4 regions of the Neorhizobium sp. T25_27 genome follow, and region 2 is predicted to be linked to each of the others. Evidence: predicted binding sites of a transcription regulator. Region 2 holds the regulator's gene; each other region holds the start of a gene.
The links. The regulator LexA, encoded in region 2, represses DNA repair genes until DNA is damaged. The targets are predictions, from matches to a motif close to TGTTCNNNNTGTGTTCNG.
Positions count from the first base shown of each region.

Region 1: C5J24_RS22650 (sel1 repeat family protein) is a predicted target of LexA. The motif match lies at 733-750, and genes of this name have one in related genera.
Region 3: C5J24_RS29910 (helicase-related protein) is a predicted target of LexA. The motif match lies at 1,383-1,400, and genes of this name have one in related genera.
Region 4: C5J24_RS14060 (PA0069 family radical SAM protein) is a predicted target of LexA. The motif match lies at 873-890, and genes of this name have one in related genera.

Region 1 is NZ_PVBJ01000009.1:76,495-78,696, forward strand. It holds gene C5J24_RS22645 (DUF2147 domain-containing protein) at 64-402, opposite strand; gene C5J24_RS22650 (sel1 repeat family protein) at 941-1,207, shown strand; gene C5J24_RS22655 (pyridoxal phosphate-dependent aminotransferase) at 1,396-2,202, opposite strand, start outside.
Region 2 is NZ_PVBJ01000001.1:1,241,755-1,243,956, reverse strand. It holds gene C5J24_RS06175 (ComEC/Rec2 family competence protein) at 1-539, shown strand, start outside; gene lexA (transcriptional repressor LexA) at 520-1,239, opposite strand; gene C5J24_RS06165 (VOC family protein) at 1,440-2,202, shown strand, end outside.
Region 3 is NZ_PVBJ01000017.1:62,720-64,921, forward strand. It holds gene C5J24_RS29910 (helicase-related protein) at 1-1,305, opposite strand, end outside; gene C5J24_RS29915 (DUF3309 family protein) at 2,030-2,185, shown strand.
Region 4 is NZ_PVBJ01000004.1:160,044-162,245, reverse strand. It holds gene moaB (molybdenum cofactor biosynthesis protein B) at 1-295, shown strand, start outside; gene C5J24_RS14065 (glycosyl transferase) at 299-817, opposite strand; gene C5J24_RS14060 (PA0069 family radical SAM protein) at 951-2,108, shown strand.

The DNA.
Region 1 (2,202 bases), on a different contig from region 2:
CGTGCCGTTGCCGGCGCGGCCATTTCTGCACTTCTTATATGAGACGATATTCGGGCGATCGGCTTAGAGGCGGGTCCATGTCTGCGACTTGCAAAGGATGGCGAGGACGCAGCCTTTCATCTTGAGCGAATTGCCGTTGACCGAGCCGGACCCGCTATAGGTCTTGTCCTCCGCGGGATCGGTGATCTCGCCGCTATATTCGCCGTCCTTGCCGGAGAGCTTGCCGATCTGCTTGCCCGAATGTTTGCCGGTCTTCAGCGTCACGCAATAGGCGGTGCCGCATTTGCCGATCACCGCGGTTTCGCCGCTGGCCGTCTTCCAATTGCCTTCGATCGGCTCTGCGGCCCGGGCTCCGGTCGCGGCAAGTGCCAGCACTGCAACAAGCATCAGTCTGCGCATCATGATTGTTCTCCTCCTTCGCTTCCGCCGCTGAGCTCTTCGAGAGCAGACAGACGGCGCGGTTTCCTCCAGTTCGCACCCCTCTGGACGAACTCGTGCTGAAATTTATCTTACGCACACGTAAAGGTAAATATGAGTTTGGGCCCGATATGGCGGAATTTCAGCGCTCGGGAAGCCGGGTTTTCCATAGCCCTGGAGACAGGTTCACCGAACCGAACCGTATTCGTGGTTAGCAATCGGTTTAAATCGTTTCCTAAACTTTTCGTAAAAATCTCCGCAAATTCCTTAAGATGCAAGGCATCCCATGTTTAACAAAAACTCAAATTTACGAAGCGTTTGAACTTTGTTTTCGTTGAATTAATCATGCTTTTTAGGCGTCTTTTGGAAGGTTGGGCGCATAGTGAAGTCATCAAACGAGCGGAAAAAACCGCCGGCCGGAAGGATCGAAACAGCCGCTTCAAGACGGTGATCCGGATGGAGCCCGAAAGGGCAAAAAAACAGGGCAGACGACGAACAACAGGCTTTAACAGGGATCAAACCGATGGCACGCTTTGAAATGAACAATTCCGGAATGGCCACCATGGGTGGCGAAACCCGCGCCGACACTTTCTGCGAAATGGGCCTGATGTATGCGACCGGTCGTGGTTGCGACGTCGATCTGATCTCCGCACACAAATGGCTCAACATCGCCGCGATCAAGGGCTCCGATCGCGCCGCCGAATTGCGCGCCGACCTCGCTCAGACGATGAGCAAGATGCAGCTGGCTGCGGCACTCCGCGCCGCTCGCGAATGGATGACCATGCACTGAGCGCCTTCAGAGAGCGCCGTGGTCGACGAATTGACCGGCCCCGCAAGAGGGCCGGCGGGAGAACAATCCAAAAGACAGCACCCATGAGGGATTGGGAGACAGGGCGGTCGGTCTGGACGGGGACGATCGTCGGAAATTGAGACCGCGACCGGCAGGAACAAGGCCGGCGCGGTCGTTTTTCGTATAGCCTATAGGCCCTTCAGCACCTTCGGCAGCGCTTCTTCGAACAGCGCCATGTCCGATTCCGGGCCCGTGCTGACGCGGATGCAGCGGTTGAGCTGGGCAACACCCGGCATGCGGATAAAAACCCCGTGCTCCATCAGCCCATCGACGATCGAGCGTGCATAGGCGCCGTCGCGGCCGCAATCGATAGCCACGAAATTGGTGGCGGACGCCAGCGGCTTCAGTCCATTGGTTTCAGCGATGGCCGCGATCCGGTCCCGCGAGGCCTTGATCTGCCCGATCACCTGGGAGAGGTAGGCCTGGTCTTTCAGCGCCGCGAGTGCCGAGGCGATACCGATCCGGTTCATGCCAAAATGATTGCGGATCTTGTCGAAGGCTTCAGCAGTGCCGGGCGTCGAGATCGCATAACCCACCCGCGAGCCGGCCATGCCGTAGGCCTTCGAGAAGGTCCGGGTGCGGATAATGTTCGGCCGGTCGATCAGGGCGGCGATATCGGGCGTCGCGCCGGCCGGGCCTGTTTCGCAATAGGCCTCGTCGAGAATCATCAGGCAGGTTTCCGGCAGCGCCTTGGCAAAAGCGACGATGCTGTCGGCATCCCACCAGCTTCCCATCGGATTGTCCGGATTGGCGAAATAGACCAGCGGCGCGTTTTCGCGGCGAACGGCTTCCAACAGCCCATCGAGGTTTTCGCGGTCGTCGACGTAAGGCACCGTCACCAGCCGACCGCCATGGCCGGCCACATGAAAGTTGAACGTCGGATAGGCGCCGAACGAGGTGACGACCGGCATGCCCGGCTCGATCACCATCCGCAC
Region 2 (2,202 bases):
AATGGAAGAGGGCGCTTCTGCTCGGCGATCCCACCAGGCCTGAAATGTCGCCATCCAGGGACAAGCCCCCCGACGACATGCCGTCCGGCGAGAAAACCAACGAGCGCCGCGAACTGACTCCGCAGCAACTGGAAACGGCAAAGTCGAGGATAAAACAGGCGCCTGTCGGCCGCTTCACCTGCGAGCCGACGGCCTGGTGTGCGGCAAGCACGGGCAAGGGCATCGTTATCGCTGTCGAGGACGGCCGTTATGCGGGTGCCGCCTGCGACGCCGCCAGTCTTGTCATTGCGCCGCGTGCCCGCTTCGACCAATGCCGGTCCGGCGCCCTGATGATCAACGGTGCCACGCTTCGCAAGACGGGTGCCCTGGAGATTTCCCTCAACGGCGCGACCGACATTCGGCGCTGGCAGATCCGTGCCGCCATGGCGGGCGCAGACCGTCCCTGGAGCCGGCACCGCCACTATGATTGGCGAAGCCAGGGTTTCGATAGTTCATTGCCGGAACCGCTCCGGCAGATGATCAGTGATACCGGCGGATGAGGCCGACGAGCTTGCCCTGGATCTTCACCCGGTCCGGCCCAAAGATGCGGGTTTCGTAGGCCGGGTTGGCGGCTTCGAGGGCGATGGAGGCGCCGCGGCGGCGGAAGCGCTTCAGCGTCGCTTCCTCGTCGTCCACCAGCGCCACGACGATGTCGCCCGGATTGGCCGTATTGCTGTTGCGGATGATCACGGTATCGCCGTCGAGAATGCCGGCCTCGATCATCGAATCGCCCTTGACCTCGAGCGCATAATGTTCGCCGGAACCGAGCATCTCGGCAGGCACGGCGATGTCATGCGTGTTGTTCTGGATCGCCGAGATCGGCACGCCGGCAGCGATGCGGCCCATGACCGGAACGGTGGTGGCGTTCGGCGAATCGTCGTTGGCGGCGGGTTTCTGAGGGGCTGCTACCGGCTGCGGCTTGCCGAGGCTGCCTTCGATGACGCTCGGCGAAAACCCGCGCCGCGGCTGCATGCTGGGCGAGTAGGCTTCCGGCAGCTTGATGACTTCGAGCGCCCGGGCCCGGTTTGGCAGGCGGCGGATGAAGCCGCGCTCCTCGAGCGCGGTGATCAGGCGGTGGATGCCGGACTTGGACGCGAGGTCGAGAGCGTCCTTCATTTCGTCGAATGACGGCGGGATGCCGGATTCCTTCATGCGTTCGTGAATGAACAGAAGCAATTCCTGTTGTTTGCGCGTGAGCATCTTTTGGCACCCTCAGAGTCGGAAACAAATCCAGAACGGACACTATATGTTCCATATGTGTTCTGCAAGTCCCTAAATTTCTGTGAAGTATGATGATTTTTTCTTCATAGATGCGTGCCAGATATCTCGGGTCTCACCACTTGCGCGGCGCGAGCCCGCTGCCAAAGTAGCTTTGCGATTCCAATTCCGGGGGCCCTCGCGTGAACGCAAGACCAATCGATCATCTCGTGCTGCCGGTGGCGGGACTTACCGCTGCGCGTTCCCGGCTCACGAAGCTTGGTTTTACAGTTGCGCCCGACGCTTTTCATCCTTTCGGCACAGCCAATGCTTGTGTATTCTTCTCGGATGGCAGCTATCTGGAGCCGCTGGCTGTTGCCAATCGCCGTCATGCAAGCGCCGCCGCCAAACGTGGCAACGTTTTTACCGCACGCGATCTGGCCTTCCGCAAGGGACGCGACAGGCAGGGCTTTTCGGCGCTCGTTGTCGCCACGGGCGACGCGATGGCCGATCACGCGCGTTTCAAGATGCGCGGCGTCTCGGCAGGCGACGTGCTGGAATTTTCCCGTGGGATGACCTTGGCCGACGGTTCCGAAACCCAGGCGAGCTTCCGGCTGGCTTTTGCCGGTGATGACCGGGCGCCCGACTTCCTGATGTTTTCCTGCCAGCGGATCAATCCCCTGCCGGCCGATCGCAGCGAACTGGAGCACCATTCCAATGCGGTCATGGGACTGAGCAAGATCATCCTGTCGGCATCGGCGCCCTCCGATTTCGCGCCCCTGGCCGAGCAGGTGCTGATGACGAAGGCCAAGCCGGAGGCTGCTTCGCTCGAGCTTGCGGCGGCCAATGCCGGCATTCGCATCCTGCAGGATCACGAACTCGAGGCGGAATTTGCCCTGCCGTCGACGCCGGGTGCCGAGGGCCTGCGCGGCCGGGTGATCATCTTCAAGACGGCCGATCTTGCCG
Region 3 (2,202 bases), on a different contig from region 2:
AGGGCGATTAGAGACGTAGGTCCAGGTCCGGATCTGCGCTATGCGGGCCGACAATGTGTCGATTTCACCATCGGTGCGGTCGGCGCGGCGGACCTGTTCCGCCATGAATTCTTCATTCACCGTCCCGAAGCGTACAAGATCGGAAAAAAGAGTCGAAATAAGGTCGGCGTGCTGCGCCGGCGCAATTCGTCGATAGTCCGGTAACGCGCAGGCCTCCCAGAGCTTCTCGACCCGCTGGGGAGTCGTCGCGATGTCCTTGATTTCGGGATAACGCGAAAGATAATCAAAGGCTTGGCTGTCGGTCGCTGGGAGCGCCCGTGTTAATCCTTGCAGCGTCGGAGAGGCATCGAGGCTTTCCCGCAGAGCCTTGAGCGACGAAAAATCGAGGGCCTTCGACCGCCATTGCAGCACTTTGACATGATCGAAGTGGTGGCTTTCGATTCGCTCGACCAATTCGTCCTCGAAAGGCGCGACCTGCCCCGTCACGCCGAACGTCCCATCCCTCACATGCCGCCCGGCGCGGCCGGCGATCTGCGCCAGTTCTGCCGGATTGAGGCTGCGGAACTGATAACCGTCGAATTTCCGGTCCTGGGCGAACGCGACGTGATCGACATCGAGATTGAGCCCCATGCCGATCGCATCCGTGGCAACGAGATATTCGACGTCGCCGGACTGGTAGAGACCGACCTGCGCATTGCGGGTACGCGGGCTGAGTGCGCCGAGCACCACCGCCGCGCCGCCGCGCTGGCGGCGGATAAGCTCGGCGATCGCATAGACCTCGTCGGCTGAAAACGCCACGATCGCCGACCGCTGCGGCAGGCGGGTGATCTTCTTCTGCCCGGAATAGAAGAGCTGCGAGAGCCTCGGCCGCTCGACGACGGTTATCCCCGGCAACAGCCTTTCGAGGATCGGCCGCATGGTCGCCGCCCCCAGAAGCAGCGTTTCGTCGCGGCCGCGCAGATGCAGGATACGGTCGGTAAAGATATGGCCGCGCTCGAGATCTCCCGCGAGCTGCACCTCGTCGATTGCGACGAACGAGGCTTTCGTCTCGCGCGGCATGGCCTCGACGGTGCAGACGGAAAAGCGGGCGTTGGGCGGCGTGATCTTTTCCTCGCCGGTGATAAGCGCCACCTGCGAGGCACCGACCTTCTCGACAAGGCGCGTATAGACCTCGCGCGCCAGCAGCCGGAGCGGCAGGCCGATCACACCGGTGCCATGCGCCACCATGCGCTCGATGGCATAATGGGTCTTGCCGGTATTGGTGGGTCCGAGGACGGCGGTGACGCCGCGCCCGCTGAGCATCATGGGCTGGAAATTCAATGCCTGGTTCCGCGCATCACATACGGCTTGGGTCTCGCGCCTTCGCCCAAAACTCAAAGCCACGCAACACATGGCGATCTAGTCAGGCAAACGCAAGCCTGAAGAATAGTTTTGCGGCCGAAGAGTGATCGCTGAAGGCCGCAAATCAACGCTCGGCGATTCGAATTTTAAACGTAAAGGAACAGACGCGAACGAATCGGAGACGAATCGCAGACTCAAGAAGATTCAGCTTTTGTTCACCGCTATATATTGATGCGACTCCGGATTTCCCCACGACATCGTGAATCTGCATCAAAATTAGATGCATACAACCGCGTGACTCATCCCGAAGCTGCGCTTTCACGAAGAATCGTAAGAGTCAATTCATTGATATGGTTAATGTTTCATCAACCGATTCAGGCTGTTCCGCCCTCCTTCAAGCACGAAATTAAGATTCAGGCCAAAGGCGGAACGAATCGCCGACGAATCACAGACATCTCTATCTTCGCTATTTGTTCTCACAAGATATGGTAGGTGTCATCATGAGAGACCCGCAAGAAAATCGTCGCGGTAAAGACTTCGGAAGCGAATGCGTTCAGGTGCCATTAACATTGGCTAACGCAGTTTAACCACACGTGAGAGCACACGTTTGCAAGCCGATGGAACAAAAATCACGGCGCTACGTTTCCTCGCCAAATCCATACTGGATTGTCTAGCGGAGTAGAAAATCATGCTCGGAACCGTGTTGCTCGTCATCCTCATCCTGCTACTCATTGGCGCGTTGCCGAATTGGGGCTATAGCCGAGGCTGGGGCTATGGTCCGTCGGGGGGATTGGGCCTTGTCGTGCTTATCATCATTATCCTGCTGCTGATGGGCAGGATTTAAAAGCGGCGTAGCCGTGT
Region 4 (2,202 bases), on a different contig from region 2:
CCGGGACGTGACGCCCGAGGCGCTGGAGCCGCTGTTCGAAAAGCGCATGGACGGCTTTTCGGAAGTGTTCCATCGCATTTCCTACGACAAGATCGGCACCTCGACGATCCAGTCGCGGGCGACCGGCGGCGTGGCGAACGCCACTTTCATCTTCGTGCTGCCGGGTTCGCCCGGCGCCTGCAAGGATGCCTGGGACGGCATCTTGAAGGCGCAGCTCGACTACCGCCACATGCCCTGCAATTTCATCGAGATCATGCCGCGGCTCGACGAGCACCTGAAGCGCGGCGGCAAATAGCCGCTACCTGATTGCCGCTGCCACCCAGGCCGGAATAATCTCGCTGGCGAGTTTCGATACCTTCTGGCCGCGTGCCAGCGCTTCCAGGTCCATCCCCGATTTCGCGAGCGCGATCGCCTGCCGCTTCGGCAGCAGCATGCCGTATTCCAGCGGCGGCACGCTTCGGCCGATGCGCTTGAAGAACGGCCGCCGATAGTTGCGCGCCGGCGCGAAGCGGGCCGGCTGCTTGTTCAGCGCGATATATTCCATCACCTCGTCGATCCAGCCGGCCTGCAGCCGGGCGCCGGGTTCGACCAGCAACAACCATTCTCCGCGGGCGCCGCGCAAAATATCCTTGATGTCCCAATGGCCGTAAAAACGGCAGCCGGCCGCATCGGCGACGCGGGAGGAACCGTCCCGCGAACCGTGGTCGAGCACCACGACATCGCTCACAAGTCCCTCCACCGCAGCGGAAACGAGCACCGAGAGCGTCTGCGCCAGCTCGGATTCCTGATCGCGGCATTCCATGATGACAGTCAGCATTCCTGACATGTAACGCATTGCCACAAGGAACGCCAGAAACGCCGACCTTCAATTTTGTTCTTGCAATGTTCTCATTTCGGCGCTAGGAATTTAGTCATCAGGAACGGGGAATTTCCCCTTCAGGAGCTAACCCATGAACGAGCTGCATCAGTTGCGGCAGGACGCTTTCGCGCCTGCCCATACGGCCGATATTGCCGATGCGTTGGTCAAATCCTCCGGTCTTCGGGTGGAGATTGACCGGCGTCGCGGGCGCGGCGCGGGGCTCAATCCGAGCGGCCGTTTCGAGGAAGAGCGCCGCGAGGCATTCGACGACGGCTGGCAGACGCTGGAGGAGCTAGAACCGTTCAGGACCGAGGTGCAGGTGGAAAAGCCGCGCACCGCGATCACCCGCAACGAATCGCCGGACCTTTCCTTCGATCGCTCGATCAATCCCTATCGCGGCTGCGAGCATGGCTGCATCTATTGCTTTGCCAGGCCGACGCACAGTTTCATGGGGCTTTCGCCGGGGCTCGATTTCGAGGCGAAGCTGTTTGCCAAGCCTGACGTGCCGAAACTGCTCGAACGGGAGCTGAGCCGCCCGGACTACAAGGTGCGGGCAATCGCGATCGGCACCAATACCGACCCCTACCAGCCGATCGAGCGGGAATGGCGGATCATGCGGCAGATCCTCGAAGTGCTGCAGAAGGCCAACCATCCGGTCGCGATCGTTACCAAGTCGGCGCTGATCACCCGCGACATCGACATCCTTGCCGACATGGCTTCGAAAGGGCTCGCGAAGGTCGGGATTTCGGTCACCACCCTCGACCGCAAGCTTGCCCGCACCATGGAGCCGCGCGCCTCGACCCCTCCCAAGCGCCTCACTGCCATCAAGGCGTTGACCGATGCCGGTATTCCGACTGCGGTCATGGTGGCACCCGTCATTCCGGCGCTCAACGACCATGAGATCGAGCGGATCCTCGACGCCGGCCATGCGGCGGGGGCGACGGAAGCGAGCTACGTGCTGCTGCGCCTGCCGCTGGAGGTGAGCCCCCTCTTCCGCGACTGGCTGCTGCAGAACTATCCGGACCGCTATCGGCATGTGATGTCGCTCGTCCGCTCGATGCGCGGCGGCAAGGATTACGACGCCGAATGGGGCAAGCGGATGAAGGGCGCCGGTCCCTATGCCTGGCAGATCGGCCGGCGTTTCGAGATGGCGACCAAGCGGCTTGGCATGGTGCGGCGCGGCCTGCCGTTGCGCGACGACATTTTCCTCCGTCCCGACGGCGGCGGGATCCAGCTCTCGCTGCTCTGACCGGGCCCTGTTCCGGTTCGATTGCAAATTCCAATTTTCGACGCGGACCCGCCCTGTCCCCCGCGTCGGAAAATACCCCGGTTCCACCGCCGCC